One region of the Vibrio tubiashii ATCC 19109 genome, then DNA from elsewhere that is predicted to be linked to it. Evidence: predicted binding sites of a transcription regulator. Region 1 holds the regulator's gene; the other holds the start of a gene.
The links. The regulator CRP, encoded in region 1, controls carbon source genes, mostly activating them, when cyclic AMP is high. The targets are predictions, from matches to a motif close to TGTGANNNNNNTCACA.

Region 2: malT (HTH-type transcriptional regulator MalT) is a predicted target of CRP. The motif match lies at 2,523-2,538, and genes of this name have one in related genera.

Annotation. Positions count from the first base shown of each region.
Region 1 covers NZ_CP009354.1:230,601-238,665, reverse strand. The annotation lists gene kefG (glutathione-regulated potassium-efflux system ancillary protein KefG) at 1-113, opposite strand, end outside; gene IX91_RS01085 (ABC transporter ATP-binding protein) at 285-2,207, shown strand; gene IX91_RS01080 (TIGR02444 family protein) at 2,204-2,683, shown strand; gene IX91_RS01075 (hydrolase) at 2,705-3,682, shown strand; gene IX91_RS01070 (YheU family protein) at 3,723-3,935, shown strand; gene IX91_RS01065 (phosphoribulokinase) at 4,024-4,893, shown strand; gene crp (cAMP-activated global transcriptional regulator CRP) at 5,136-5,768, shown strand; gene IX91_RS01055 (DUF1338 domain-containing protein) at 5,976-6,767, opposite strand; gene astD (succinylglutamate-semialdehyde dehydrogenase) at 6,951-8,065, opposite strand, start outside.
Region 2 covers NZ_CP009355.1:1,619,460-1,627,524, reverse strand. The annotation lists gene malT (HTH-type transcriptional regulator MalT) at 1-2,331, opposite strand, end outside; gene IX91_RS22495 (glycogen/starch/alpha-glucan phosphorylase) at 2,898-5,351, shown strand; gene malQ (4-alpha-glucanotransferase) at 5,452-7,632, shown strand; gene glgB (1,4-alpha-glucan branching protein GlgB) at 7,819-8,065, shown strand, end outside.

The sequences.
Region 1 (8,065 bases):
TGATCAAGCGATTCAATCTTCTTGATCATCATTTGATTAGCCACAGAAGTTTGTGACTCTGGATGGGCGTAAAGCACCAACACTTTAGGCTTGTCGGATGATAAACTCTGCATTCCTTCGACAGCAATCCTTAATGTTATGAATAGCCAGTTATGACTGTTTTTATTGCCATTTATCGTTATCAGTTTGTTATACGTTGTTAGTGGCAATAACGCAACGATCGACATAACTCGTTAACTACCCTACTATTCGTCGCAATACGAGCAAAGACAAAGCAAAAGATTATGATTACCTTCTCTGGCATCCAGCTTCTTCGAGGTGGCAAACCACTTCTAGATCAAGCTTCGGCAACCATTCATCCAGGCGATAAAGTCGGTCTAGTCGGCAAAAACGGTTGTGGTAAATCAACCCTATTCGCCCTGATCAAAGACGAACTCTCTATTGACGCGGGTAACTTCAGTAAGCCGGCGCACTGGGAAATGGCTTGGGTGGCACAGGAAACCCCTGCACTGGAGCGTAGTGCGATTGAGTATGTCATTGATGGTGACCGTGAATACCGCCGCTTAGAATCAGAGCTGGAGACGGCAGAGCAACAGGACAAAGGCACTTTAGTCGCCGAAATCCATGGCAAGATTGAAACCATTGGTGGCTACAGTATTCGCGCACGCGCCGCAGAGCTACTCGATGGTTTAGGCTTTAGCCAAGATCAGATGAGCTGGAACCTCACTCAGTTTTCTGGTGGTTGGCGTATGCGCCTTAACCTTGCACAAGCACTACTTTGTCGCTCCGATCTTTTGCTACTCGATGAGCCAACCAACCACTTAGATCTTGATGCTGTTATGTGGCTCGAACGCTGGCTACAGAACTACCCTGGCACGCTTGTCCTTATCTCTCACGACCGTGATTTCCTAGATCCTATCGTCGGTCGCGTTATTCATGTCGAAAACCAGCAACTCAATGAGTACACGGGTAACTACTCTTCGTTTGAAGATCAGCGCGCGCAAAAGCTTATCTTGCAGCAAGCTCAATTTGAAAAGCAGCAAAAGCAAATGTCGCATATGCAAAGCTATATCGACCGCTTCCGCTATAAAGCCTCAAAAGCTCGCCAAGCACAAAGCCGCATCAAAGCTCTTGAGCGTATGGAAAAAGTGCTACCTGCTCAGCTTGATAACCCATTCAGTTTCCAGTTCCGCGATCCCGAGGCCTTGCCAAACCCAATCATCATGATGGATGAAGTGTCGGCGGGCTATGGTGACAATCTGATTTTAGAAAAGATTCGCCTTAACCTAGTCCCTGGTAGTCGCATTGGTCTGCTAGGTCGCAATGGTGCAGGTAAATCAACGCTCATCAAATTGCTCTCGCGTGAACTTATTCCTCAGGGCGGCGACTTAACCTACTCACAAGGCGTCAAGATTGGCTACTTTGCTCAGCACCAGTTGGAAACGCTGCACCCTGAAGAAACACCACTGCAACATATGATGCAAATCGCCCCAGATAAGAACGAGCTTGAACTGCGTAACTATCTAGGCAGTTTTGGCTTCCAAGGCGAAAAGGCGCTAGAAAAAGTCGCACCGTTTTCTGGTGGTGAGAAAGCGCGACTAGTACTGGCTTTAATCGTGTGGCAAAAGCCTAATCTGCTGCTCCTCGATGAACCAACTAACCACCTTGACTTGGATATGCGCCAAGCGCTCACGATGGCCCTACAAACCTTTGAAGGTGCCATGGTGATTGTTTCGCACGACCGCTACTTGTTACGTGCAACCACAGATGATCTGTATCTTGTGCATGACCGCCAAGTTGCACCATTTGATGGCGACCTAGCTGACTACTACAAGTGGCTGACGGAACAACAAAAAGCCGAGCGCCGAGAGGCTCAAGCTCTGCAACCTGAAAAGAGCTCTGTGAATAGCGCGGCGGCAAAGAAAGATCAAAAACGTCGTGAAGCCGAGTTCCGTAAGCAAACGGCACCAATTCGCAAAAACCTGACAAAACTTGAAGAAAAAATGGATAAGTTGGGCGTTAAACTTGCGGAAGCAGAAACGCAATTATCAGATAACTCACTTTATGATGCCGAAAATAAAGCTAAACTTAACGAAGTGTTAGCTATTCAGGCCAATAGCAAAAGTGAGCTAGAAGATGTCGAAATGGAATGGATGGCTCTGCAAGAAGAGCTAGAGAATATGGAGCAGGAGTTCAATAGCCAATGAGTTCAAAGCACGTCGCTATTTCTTTAACACTGGAACGGTTGTGGCAATTTAGCTTGCAGTATTACAGTGTGCGAGAAGTAAAAGAGGCGTGCCTCCATCTGCAAAATCATTTCAAAGGTAACGTTAACCTACTCCTGCTGCTTAAATGGCTTGATGAGCAGCAGGTTTGCTTTCAAGAACAGGACTGGCACAAGGTTGAAGAATGCCTTGGACGCTCAGAAGCCTTACTGCACAGTTACCGCGAGCTAAGACGAAAACTCAAGCTCCACCTCCCAGATACCTTGTATCGTGAATCACTGCAATTTGAGCTGCAATTAGAAAAGCAGCAGCAATCTGATCTGGTCGATTGCATCAACAGTATTGAACTTACAGTGAATCACGCAGAGCCCCTTACTTTACGTTACTGCCGCCAATTAGGCGGTGAACAGCTGTATGAGGCTTTTGCTGAACCTATCGATGATATCGCCAATCTATAAGCCCTAAGCTTTGGAACCGTTATGACTCATTTTGTTGCCGCTAAAGGATTAGCCAACCCACACCTACAAACGCTTGCTCCGCGCTTTATTCGCAAAAAAGCCCTGTTTGAACCAATCTGGCAAACTTTAGATACTCCGGATGGAGACTTCCTCGATATCGCTTGGAGTGAAGATATCAATGGCAAGTCAGCCAAAAGCAAGCCGATTTTTGTTTTGTTCCACGGTTTGGAAGGATGTTTCTACAGCCCGTATGCTAATGGTTTAATGGACGCTTTTGCAAAGCAAGGCTGGCTGTCGGTGATGATGCATTTTCGTGGCTGTAGCGGTAAACCCAACAAACTTGCTCGCGCCTATCACTCAGGTGAAGTGGAAGACGCCCGTTTCTTCCTTGAACATCTAGATTCGCTGTTCCCACACCAAACTAAAGTCGCGGTAGGAATTTCTCTTGGCGGCAATATGCTGGCCAACTACCTTGCCAAGTACAATCAAGAGCCTCTGATTGATGCCGCCACCATAGTGTCTGCGCCACTAGACCTGTCTGCCTGCTCTGAGCGCATCGAACAAGGCTTTTCCAAGCTGTATAAAAATTATCTCCTGTCATCGCTGAAGAAAAGCGCACTGCAAAAGCATCAACTGCTGAAAGGAGAGCTTGGCTTGAGCTATCAAAACATCAAACGCGTAACTAAACTGTACGAGTTTGACGACCTAATCACCGCCCCGCTGCATGGTTTCAAGGACGCAGAAGACTATTATCAGCGCTGCTCGGGCATCCATCGCCTAAAAGAAATCACTCTACCCACACAGATCATACATGCGAAAGACGATCCGTTCATGACCGATGCTGTGATTCCCAAATATGTCTTGCCTGATAACATTGACTACCGACTGTTTGAACAAGGTGGGCATGTTGGTTTTGTTACCGGCAGTGCGTTAAAACCGAGGTTTTGGCTCGAAGAGGCACTACCTGCATACTATGAAAGTTTGGCTCTCTCCGCGTAGCCAATCACCTTGGCCTAAATCATAAAATAAAGAGGTATTTATGATCGTTCCATGGCAACAAATCGAGCCAGCAACACTAGAAAATCTCATTCGGGAATTTGTCCTGCGTGAAGGGACTGACTACGGGGATGTCGAGATCTCGCTGCAAAACAAAATCGACCAGATACGTACCCAGTTGGAATCAGGGGAAGCGGTTGTTGTCTTCTCAGAACTGCACGAAACCGTCGATATTCAACTCAAACGAAAGTTTTAGTACTTTAGCGCATCGCATACAGTGACTGACCACTAAAGCGTGCTATAGTGGTTTTCGTTTAAAGGATTAGATTACGACAAGGTTTGTCATGTCAGCAAAACACCCGATTATTGCGGTCACTGGTTCCTCTGGAGCTGGTACCACAACGACTTCTGAAGCTTTCCGCAAGATGTTCAATATGATGGACGTCAAACCCGCTTGGGTTGAAGGCGATAGCTTCCACCGCTTTACGCGCCCTGAAATGGATGTCGAAATCCGAAAGGCACGTGAGCAGGGTCGCCATATCAGTTACTTTGGCCCTCAGGCGAACGACTTCAATGGACTTGAAGAGTTCTTCCGCAAGTACGGTCAAGAAGGCGTCGGTCAAATCCGCCGTTACCTGCATACTTTCGATGAAGCGGTTCCATACAACCAAATGCCAGGCACCTTTACGCCTTGGCAAGATCTGCCAGAAAACTCCGACGTCCTGTTTTATGAAGGTCTGCATGGCGGTGTTGTCGATGGCGAGGTTAACGTATCACAGCATGTTGATTTTCTGATTGGCATGGTGCCTATCGTGAACCTTGAATGGATTCAGAAATTCGTTCGTGATACCCGCGATCGTGGTCACTCGCGTGAAGCGGTGATGGACTCTATCGTCCGCTCCATGGATGACTACCTGAACTACATTACCCCCCAATTTTCTCGTACTCATATTAACTTTCAGCGTGTCCCTACCGTCGACACATCTAACCCGCTTAACGCCAAAGGCATTCCGAGTTTAGATGAGAGTTTTGTTGTTATTCGATTACGAGGCATTAAAAACGTAGATTACCCATATCTACTGGCAATGATTGATGGGGCATTTATGTCGCGTCATAACACGATTGTTGTCCCTGGCGGTAAGATGAGTTTTGCCATGGAGCTAATCGTTAAACCGATACTTCAACAGCTCATCGAAACGGGCAAAATTGGTTAATACCCTCAGCTAGAACACGATTACTTTTCATACCGTGATCATGTGCACAGTTTTGCGTACTAAAACCCCAGTTGTACCCGATTAAAATCAAGAAATCGTTTTCGAAAAAGGATACTATTTCTTACCGAAACACAAGTTGGCTTGCAGCATTTGTAAAGTGCTCTTATCCTAGTAGGTCTTGATTAAGGCTTAGCTAAAATATGGAAAGCGGCAAGCGTACCCTGCAGAGGAAGTGAGATATTATGGTTCTAGGTAAACCTCAAACCGACCCAACATTAGAGTGGTTTCTTTCACATTGTCATATTCATAAGTACCCTTCAAAAAGCACGCTAATTCACGCGGGCGAGAAAGCTGAAACTTTGTACTACATCGTAAAAGGTTCAGTAGCGGTTCTTATTAAAGACGAAGAAGGTAAGGAAATGATCCTTTCTTACCTAAACCAAGGTGACTTTATCGGTGAACTTGGTCTATTCGAAGAAGACCAAGAGCGTACAGCATGGGTTCGTGCTAAATCTCCTTGTGAAGTTGCGGAAATCTCATTTAAGAAATTCCGTCAGCTTATCCAAGTAAACCCAGACATCCTAATGCGCTTATCTGCGCAAATGGCAAGCCGCCTACAAGTGACTAGCCAAAAAGTAGGTGACCTAGCATTCCTAGACGTAACTGGCCGTATTGCTCAAACGCTACTAAACCTAGCGAAGCAACCAGATGCGATGACTCACCCAGATGGCATGCAGATTAAGATCACTCGTCAAGAAATCGGTCAAATCGTTGGCTGTTCTCGTGAGACAGTAGGTCGTATCTTAAAGATGCTAGAAGAGCAGAACCTAATTTCTGCACACGGTAAAACTATCGTGGTTTACGGTACTCGTTAATTTCGATTAACCGCTAAAATTTTAAAAGCCACCAATGGAGACATTGGTGGCTTTTTGTTTATATCGGATTATCGGATGCGAGAATCGGGAACGCAGTGCTACGGAACGGACTTCGTCCTTCTAGAACACCTTTCCACATCCGAGATCAAACTCTCTCGAAGCGCAGCGTTCCCGCATCTCTAGGGCGCAGCCCGTTCTCAGCTCTTCCTAGCCGTTAGTACTCTCGAAGATCTTGTCAGCAGAAGCTGCGACAAATCCTGGATAAAGTTCACCGTTGCTCATTGGGTAGCGCTTAGCAAACTCGTAGAAACCGCCAGGGATAATCTCTGTACCTTCGGTGAAGGTTACCACAACTTTATCCGCCATCGTTGAAGATTGCTCTAGCAGCACATCAGGAGACCCCTTCACTTCGCCACCAAACTCATTGATGGTAAAGCCGGAATCGCGTAGGTGGTCATTGACGCCTTTCACTTCTTCAAATGCATTGAGCTGATTGACGCTAACAGTAAAGTGGTTGGCGCCGTAACCATGCGCTGCCAGCCAAGAAGCGTACTCACTTTCTTTAGCTAACGTCTGGAAGTCAGCAAAGCTAATGTCCCACAAACGACCGCCATACAAGAACTCATGACCTTTTAGCTTGCTGGTGTCCAATTGCTCGACAAGCTTAGCGACAATAGCTTGTAGCTCGGCTGAACACTCTTCAACCTTCAATTCACTGATGAACACTTTTGGCTGTTTTGTGTCCGGGTGCTCATAATGTTTGGCAACAAGCTTTTTGCTTTCAAACACATAGTCACCGCATGGCTTGTAGCCTACGTCTAAGAATGGTTGTGCAAGGGTCGCAATGCCCAGAGGTTCTACATTGAAAGTGCGCAGAGCAATGTGGTCATTGATCAGCGCTTCGTCTTCTTGCAGAAGTTGGTGGACTTGTTCAGCAGAGGGACATAAGCGTTGAATATAGTCATTCCATAACTGTTGGAATAAAACATCTGGCGTCATAACGCCTCCTTGTAGGGGTGGTTTACGTAAATGGAGTATGAGTTGTTATCTGTTTAATTATAAAAAAGGCCATCTAACCAAATGTGTCCAGAAAGTTTGATCAGATAGCCTTCAGCCTGTGACGTTTCAAAAGCCTCCCGGCTCGGGGAGGCGAGAAGGGAATTCCCTAAAATTTATCGTTTTTTATAGTTCAACACCTGGGCTTAGCGTTGCAGGAAGAAGTGTTTCTCCTCCTTCCATCGAAGCCATAGGGTAAGCACAGTAATCTGCTGCGTAGTAAGCACTTGGGCGTAAGTTACCTGACGCGCCCGGGCCACCAAATGGCGCATCACCACTTGCACCAGTTAACTGGCGATTGCGGTTTACGATGCCAGCACGAATATGGTCGACAAAGTATTCCCACTCACCATCGTCAGTAGAAACTAAGCCTGCTGATAGACCAAAGCGAGTATCGTTGGCTAACTCAACCGCTTTCTCTAGACCTTGATAACGCACCACTTGTAGTAGTGGGCCGAAGTACTCTTCATCTGGTAGCTCAGCAATCGCGGTAACATCAATAATGCCAGGTGTTACAAATGCAGCTTCTCCGGCTTTAGCTTCAATTAAGCTCTCGCCACCTAACTTTTGTAGATTTGCTTGAGCAGCAAGAATAAAATCAGCAGCCGCTTTAGAGATCTGAGGGCCCATAAATGGTGCTGGCTCAGCAAATGGCTGATCGACACGAATCTTATTGGTTGCTGCCACTAGCTTGCTGACCAGTAAGTCACCTTTGTCACCAACTGGAACATACAAACGGCGAGCACAAGTACAACGTTGACCCGCGCTGATAAACGCTGATTGAATGATGGTGTAGACGGTCGCGTCCAACTCTCCGTAATTTTCAGAGATCACCATTGGGTTGTTACCACCCATTTCTAGCGCGAGCATCTTACCCGGTTGGCCGGCAAACTGCTTATGCAGGATATGACCTGTATTCGCGCTACCTGTGAATAGCACGCCATCTAAGCCTTTAGAATCAGCCAGTGCGATACCGGTTTCTTTAGCACCTTGCACTAGGTTGATCACCCCTTTCGGCAGACCAACTTGATCCCACAGTTTCATGGCAAACTCACCGGTTAGCGGTGTTTGCTCTGACGGCTTAAATACCACGGTATTACCTGCCAGTAGCGCAGGAACGATATGACCGTTTGGTAGGTGCCCAGGGAAGTTATATGGGCCAAACACCGCCATGACACCTAATGGGCGATGACGAAGGACGATTTGGTTCCCTGCTGCTTCACGTTGAGCTTCACCGGTGC
Region 2 (8,065 bases), on a different replicon from region 1:
AATCTTGGCGCCATCAACGAGGAAATTGCCCAACATACCGGTTTGATTGGTTAACTCCAACGCGCGTTTTAGGTGTTCACGTGCAGTTTCTTCATCATCTTGAGAAACGGCAAGTACCGCTTCAACAATCAAGTTTCGATTGGTATCAGTCAACAACTCGTTTTCTTGCGCTTGTTGCTGTAAGAATTCAAGTGTTTTGCCCGCATCTGCATATTGCTCTAGCGAGATTTGCGCGCGAGCGATATTGCGCCACTGCAGTTGAGTGAAGTGATTGCATGCCGTTTCAGGACGTACTGTGGTTTCAAGCCATTGTTGAATGGAGTCTAGATCGCCACGAGCTTGCCAGAACAGAATCAGCGAAAGTGATGCGTTGGCGGTCCAGTCAACATGGTAAGTAGATTGTTTAAGTAAGTGAGCAATCTGCTCGATAAACTTACCCGCTTTATCGAGTTCACCACGACCAATCGCGATACGCGCCAACATTGAGTAGCTATGTAAGTGCTTACTTGGACTGTGGTCGCCTAGAACATGTAAACCCTTGTAGGCACACTCTTCTGCCTCATCTAAGCGGTTCCAACACCACAGAATTTGCGCTCGGACGCGAAGCAAAAACTCATGCAGAGGCACTTGCTGTAATTGGTGTTCTTCGATCAGCTTGAAAGCGTTATCTTGAACTTCGTACGCCGCTTGAACATAGCCTTGAGCAATCAGAATTTCACTCTGTTGAAGCATTGCCCACAAGGCTTGGTGATAGACCTGATATTGGCGAGCCAGTTTTTCGGTTTGCTGCATCATAGGCAGGGCGCGGCTTAGATGCCCGAGTACATGGTTAACTTCACCAACCACAGAGGTAGCAACGATGCGGCTGCGATAAACCGTACTGTCTACTTGGCTAAGTGCCAGCTCAGCAAGTTCAAGCGCTTTCTCAGGCTCATCTTGGTTGATCGCAACCTGAGCGCGCAGAGCATTGAACTCTCCCTGCTCCTTAGCACTTAAAACGATGTTTAGTTGCTTCATTTGCTCATCGGCTTTCGACAATAAGTCACCGACGTCGTTATATCTATGCTGACTCTGAGCCAACCAAGCTTGCAGCATGCAGAGTTTAGGCTCGCTATAAAGTTGCTCAGGTGTGAGGGTATTGATCGCCTTTTCTAGCGTAATTAGCTCACCGCCGTTAAACATCTTCCAACCATACTGGCTTAAGATATCCGCTGTCAGTTGGCTGTTATTGGCTTCTTGAGCATGACGCAATGCTTGATGAGGTGATGAGAGTTTCAACCATGCTTTTGCTGCTGTCTGATGAAGTTGTTTCTCTTGTTGAGGAATACGCGCGGTACGCTCGTGAGCTAGGAATTCTGCAAACAGGTTGTGGAAGCGATACCAGTTTTGCTCGCCCTCTAGTGGGTGAATAAACAAGCCGAATCGGTTTAGTGATTCAATCATGCTAAGGGCATCTTCACGTTCTGTCAGCTCACATACCAACTGATCATTGAAATGATCCAATACCGAACATTGAAGTAAGAATTGACGCGTTTCTTTGTCGAGAAGATCAAACACCTCTTCAACCAAGTAATCCCATAGATGAGCGTGATTAAACTGAGAGAAGGATTCCGCTGATTGAGCTAAGGTTTTATGCTGGTGCTGGGCTTGCAGAGCGATAAGTTGCAATGCTGATGGCCAGCCTTCAACATAGTTTCTTAGATTACTTGCCGTCGCATCGTCAATGCCGTCCGCGACTCGTTGGTTAAAGAATCGAGTGGTCTCTTCCGTATCAAACGCGAGTAACTCGTCGCCAATTTCGATCATCAGATCGCGAACACGAAGGTTAGCGGTGCCAAGTGGTGGAGCTGCTCGGCTGGTTACAACCAAAGTGACGTTATCTGGCATATGTTTGAGGAAGAAGCGCATCGCTTCGTGAATTTCATCTTCTGAAATTAGGTGGTAGTCGTCTAGCACCAAGTAACACTCTTGATGGAAGTTCGACATTTCCGTGAAGACTTCGCCAAACAATGAGTGAAGCGACGAGAATTGACGCTTTTCCGCTAGCTTTTGTGAATTCGGGCAACTGCCATCCGTCGCTTTATTGAGCGCTTGTAGCAGGTAGTTGATGAAGCGGAATGAATCGTTATCGCTCTCATCAATACTGTACCAGCCTACGTGTGACTTATCTGATAGCCATTGGGCGGCCATCGTGGTTTTTCCATAGCCAGCAGGAGATCTAAACAAGACCAGTTTGTAAAATGGAGCTTGTTGAAGAAGGTCTAGTACTCGTGGTCGGACAATCGCATTATGTAAGCGAGCCGGGCGAGTTAATTTCGAAGGAATCCACATCTTTTTGTCCCTATGCCGTGCCCTATATTTAGAGAATCACGTAATTCCAATCAGCTTGGTACGTAATTGAGCAAATATTGTGCAATTAAGCTTATTGGCAAGGATGTTACTTGAGAATAATCGCTACAGTTATTGATCGACGGCGGGTTTTTCGCGTAATTCACATTTTGATGCTAACTACGCCCTATTTTTGTGATTCTTGTCACTTATTGGTGGGGTGGATAATGGGATTTGATCACCCACTTGCACCAAAAAGCATGTAATTTGCATCGTCTAGCAAATCTTATTGTGACCGAGTATGCATATTGTTCAATTGACTATGTTCCTCTACACATATCTTTAATACATCAGTTATAGGTTAAATGCGTTGATGGTGTGATCCCTATCACCAGAGCTCAGACGATGTTGAATTTAAATGAGAGTTAGATCACTGAGCCCTTGGTAATACGCCCTCTACGCCCTTCGTCCTCCTCCCAAATTGCCGTGTTGTAGGAGGATGTTTTGCTGTTCATGTCAATGCACGATATGGCACAGATGGATTAGAACCAATAAGTGAGATTTCTCTAATGAAACCTACGCAACAGAAAAATTTTGATAAAGCGACTTTCCAAGCTGATGTGAAAAAGCACCTTTCAGCAACTTACGCTAAGACTGAAGAGACAGCGACAGCGCGTGAGTGGTACTTAGCCATGGGCAAAGCGCTTGCTGAACTAACAACGTTTGACTTGCTTAAGACCGAGCAAGATCCAAAAATCAAAAACGCAAAAAGTGTTAACTACTTATCTCTAGAATTCCTAATTGGTCGTCTAACAGGTAACAACCTGATCAGCATGGGCCTATACGACCAAATCACTGATGCGATGGCGGAGCTAGGTCAAAACCTAACGGATCTACTTGAAGAAGAGCGTGATCCTTCACTGGGTAACGGTGGTCTAGGCCGCTTGGCAGCGTGTTTTATGGATTCGTGTGCTGCACAAGAATATCCAACAGTAGGTTACGGCCTACACTACGAATACGGTCTGTTTAAACAATCGTTCGAAGAAGGTCGTCAGCAAGAAGCACCAGACGCATGGCGCGGTGTTGAAGGCTACCCTTGGGAAGTCGCGCGTCCTAAACTTGCGCAAGAAATTGGCTTCTATGGTCATGTCGAAGTAACACATGAGAACGGTAAAGAAGTTCGTAAATGGGTACCGGGTATGAGCGTAAAAGCAATGCCTTGGGATCTACCAATCGTGGGTTACGAGTCAGATACGGTTTATCCGCTACGTCTTTGGGAATGTCAGGCAATTGCACCATTCTCACTAGCGAGCTTTAACAACGGCGACTACTTTGAAGCGCAGCACGCTCTGATTGATGCGGGCAACATTACTAAAGTTCTGTACCCGAATGATAACCACGAGAAAGGTAAAACTCTGCGTCTAATGCAGCAGTACTTCCACTCGGCAGCATCGGTACGCGACATTCTACGTCGTCATGAAGAAGCAGGTTTTGCGCTGGCTGATCTTCCTAAGCAAGAGACAATTCAACTTAACGATACGCACCCAACAATTGCTATCCCAGAGCTAATGCGCATCCTGATCGACGAGAAAGGTCTATCTTGGGATAAAGCGTGGGACATCAGTGCAAATACTTTTGCCTACACTAACCACACGCTACTACCAGAAGCACTAGAAACGTGGCCAGAGTCGCTGATTCAGCGCCTACTACCTCGTCATATGGAAATCATCTTTGAAATCAACCACCGCTTCCTACAAGAAGTACGTAAGATGTGGCCTGGTGATGGTGAGAAGCAAGCGAAGCTGTCTATCATCCAAGAAGGTTTCAACCGCATGGTTCGCATGGCTAACCTTTGTGTTATCGGTTCTTACAAAGTCAACGGCGTAGCAGCGCTTCACTCAGAGCTAGTGAAGAAAGACCTATTCCCTGAGTTTAACGAAATCTTCCCAGGTAAACTGACTAACGTAACAAACGGTGTAACACCTCGTCGTTGGTTGAAGTTCTGTAACCCAGGTCTGTCTCAGCTGATCACTGATAAAATTGGTAGCGAGTGGCCAGCAAAACTTGAGCAGTTAGAAGGTATTGCTAAGTTTGCAACTGACGCTAAGTTCCAACAAGAATTCATGGCAGTTAAGAAGCAAAACAAACAGCGCCTTGCTGATTGGGTTCAAGAGAACATGGGTATCGAGCTAGATACAAATGCTATCTTTGATGTTCAAATCAAACGTCTGCACGAGTACAAGCGTCAGCATCTAGACTTGCTACACATCTTGTCTCTGTACCACCGCATCATCAATGAACCTGGTTTTGAATGCACGCCACGCGTGTGTTTCTTTGCAGCGAAAGCAGCGCCAGGCTACCACCTAGCGAAAGAGATCATCTTCGCAGTGAACAAGGTTGCTGAGAAGATCAACAATGATCCGCGCATTGGCAACAAGCTGAAAGTGGTATTCATCCCAGACTACCGCGTAAGCATGGCTGAAATCATCATTCCAGCGGCTGACGTTTCGCAACAAATCTCGCTAGCGGGTAAAGAAGCATCAGGTACGGGTAACATGAAGATGGCGCTAAACGGTGCACTAACTATCGGTACTATGGATGGTGCGAACGTAGAGATTCGTGAAGAAGTTGGCGACGAAAACATCTACATCTTCGGTCTAGACGTTGAAGGTGTGCAAGCGGTGAAAGCGCAAGGTTACAACCCTTACGACTACTACCACGCAGACCCTCTACTGAAAGCATCGCTTGACCTACTTGCGGGCGAAGAGTTTACCCCAGGTCAACCTGGTCTACTTCGCGCTACATTCGATAGCTTACTAGATGGCGGTGACCCATACCTATGTTTAGCTGACTTTGCTTCTTATGTTCAAGCACACGAAGATATGGGCAAACAATACAAAGACCAAGCGGGTTGGGCGAAGAAAGCCATATTGAACACCGCCTTGGTTGGTAAGTTCACCTCTGACCGTTCAATTAGAGACTACGTGAACAATATTTGGAAATTAGAAGCTGTTAAGCGCTAATTGATTAAAAAAGCCAAGGCCATGTGCCTTGGCTCTACTCTTTTTATAATGATTAATAACCCTACATTTTGAAGGTATTAGCAGTCCTTCGGAGAGAGCGATGAAACAAGATAACGCATTAAAACAAGTCGCTGAAATGGCGAGAATTGCCGACAGCTACGTTAGCGCGTGGGGAGATGAAGCTAAAGTTGAAGACGAAACCATTCGTCACTTACTTGCGTCTTTAGGCTATGACACGACAAATGATGAAACTCTTCTGAAATCAGCAGAGAAAAAGCACAAGAAAGATGTGCTAGACCCAGTACTGGTTGTCCGCGATGGTGAACCTGTCGAAGTGGCACTGAATCTAGGAACGAGTGCTCGTGAAAGTGAGTTTAGCTGGCGCTTAGATACTGAGCAGGGAGAGGTACTTGAAGGCTATCTTCAATCGCAAATCGTACGCGATGAGCGCAAAGAGGGTGGCCCTTTAGTGTTTGCATTACCGAGAGATATCGCTTGGGGTTATCACAAGCTGACTATCACTCGTAAACGTCGTAAAGCCCCTTATGAGATGACATTGATTGTGACGCCGAAAGCGTGTTTCAAACAAGATGGCATCTTAAACGGCAAGAAAATGTGGGGGCCAAGTGTTCAGCTTTACACTCTTCGCACTCAGCATAACTGGGGTATTGGTGATTTTGGTGACCTTAAACAGCTGGTTGCCGATATCGCGTCACGCGGTGGTGATTTTGTTGGCTTAAACCCAATTCATTCATTGTTCCCGGCAAACCCAGAAGGGGCGAGCCCATACAGCCCGTCTTCGCGCCGCTGGCTAAACATCATGTACATTGACGTTAGTTCTGTACCTGAGTTCGCGCTAAGCATTGAAGCGCAGCAAAAAGTGGGCAGTGCAGAGTTCCAACAACGTCTGCAAAAAGCACGCGAGTCACACTGGGTGAACTACACCGAAGTTTCTGATCTGAAAATGAGTGTTCTTCCTCAGCTATTTACTGAGTTTAAGAAGCGTCACTTAGATAAAAATTCAGAGCGAGCGCAAACTTTCTTGGCTTTCGTTGAAGAGGGTGGCGAGAGCTTAGTTCATCAAGCGGCGTTTGATGCGCTTCACGCTAAACTGCACGCTGAAGATTCTAATGTTTGGGGCTGGCCTGTATTCCCTGAAGAGTACCGTAAGTTTGAAAACAGTGCGGTGCAAAGCTTTATCGAACAAAACCAAGATCAAGTTCATCTTTATATGTACCTACAGTGGGTTGCCGATACTCAGATTAAAGAAGCGCAAGCTTTGGCTGAAGAGAAAGGCATGTCAGTGGGCTTATACCGCGACTTGGCTGTGGGTGTGGCGGATTCAGGCTCAGAAACTTGGGCGGATGATGGCAACCTAATCATGGATGCAAGCATCGGTGCTCCACCAGATATCCTTGGACCACTTGGTCAAAACTGGGGACTACCTCCGCTGAATCCACAAGTGCTGCAAGCGACTGGGTATGATGCATACATCAAGCTTCTACGCGCGAACATGAAGCACTGTGGCGCACTGCGTATTGACCATGTGTTAGGCCTGCTACGTTTATGGTGGATTCCTAAAGGTGAAAACGCAACTAAAGGCGCTTACATTTACTACCCAGTGGAAGACATGCTAGCGATTCTGGCGTTAGAGTCGCATCGCTATCAATGTAGTGTGATTGGCGAAGATTTAGGTACTGTGCCTGATGAAATCGTCGAGATTCTACGCGACGCTGGCGTTCACTCATACAAGGTATTCTTCTTTGAAACTTCAGAAGATGACGGCGGCTTTATTTCACCTGCTCATTACGCAGAGCAATCTATGTCTGCTTTGTGTACTCACGATATGCCAACGCTACGTGGTTTCTGGCATTGTGAAGACCTTAAAATGGGTGAAGAACTTGGCCTATATCCTGACGCAGAGCAGCTCAAAGGTCTGTTCGCTGACCGTCTAGAGTGTAAGCAAGGAATCCTTGATTCAGTGGCATGGCATGGTTACCTACCAGAAGGTGTGGGACGTGATGCGCAATATGTGCCAATGGATTCTTACCTAGCGGAAGCACTTCAACTTCATGTTGCAGCAGGCTCTTCGACACTGCTCAGTGTCCAGCTGGAAGATTGGCTTGAAATGGACAAGCCAGTTAACATTCCTGGCACGGTCGATGAGTATCCAAACTGGCGTCGTAAACTGTCGATGAATCTCGACGAAGTATTCGCGCATGAAGGGGTTAATCGCATTGCTCACAAGCTCACTGAAGTTCGAGCGAAAGTAAGCAAATAGTCGTCTAATTGCAGTTCATACATAGAAAATTTTAGGTTGTATCACTCTATGTAGAGCCGGAATTCGGTAAACTGTCATAACGCTAATTAAGCCCGCTGCATAGCGGGCTTTTTGGGTCATTTGACCTGTCAATACGACAACTAATCTTATTTGGATTATGAAAGTTAGGTTAGGGAGAGAAGTAACTTGAAAACAACAACGTTAGATAAGGCAACAAAGATTTATAACCGGCTTTCACACGCGACATTCGCTGACCCATTTTCGTTTATCGGGCCTTTTATCGATCCAGAGCACGGCGCTTTGCGTGTATGGATGCCAGGCGCTGATAAAGTTGAATTAGTGATCGATGATCAGCGAGTAGAACTTGAAAGGGAAGATGCCTCTGGCTTTATCCTTAAACAAGAGCAAGATTTGCATTTAACGCACTACTTGC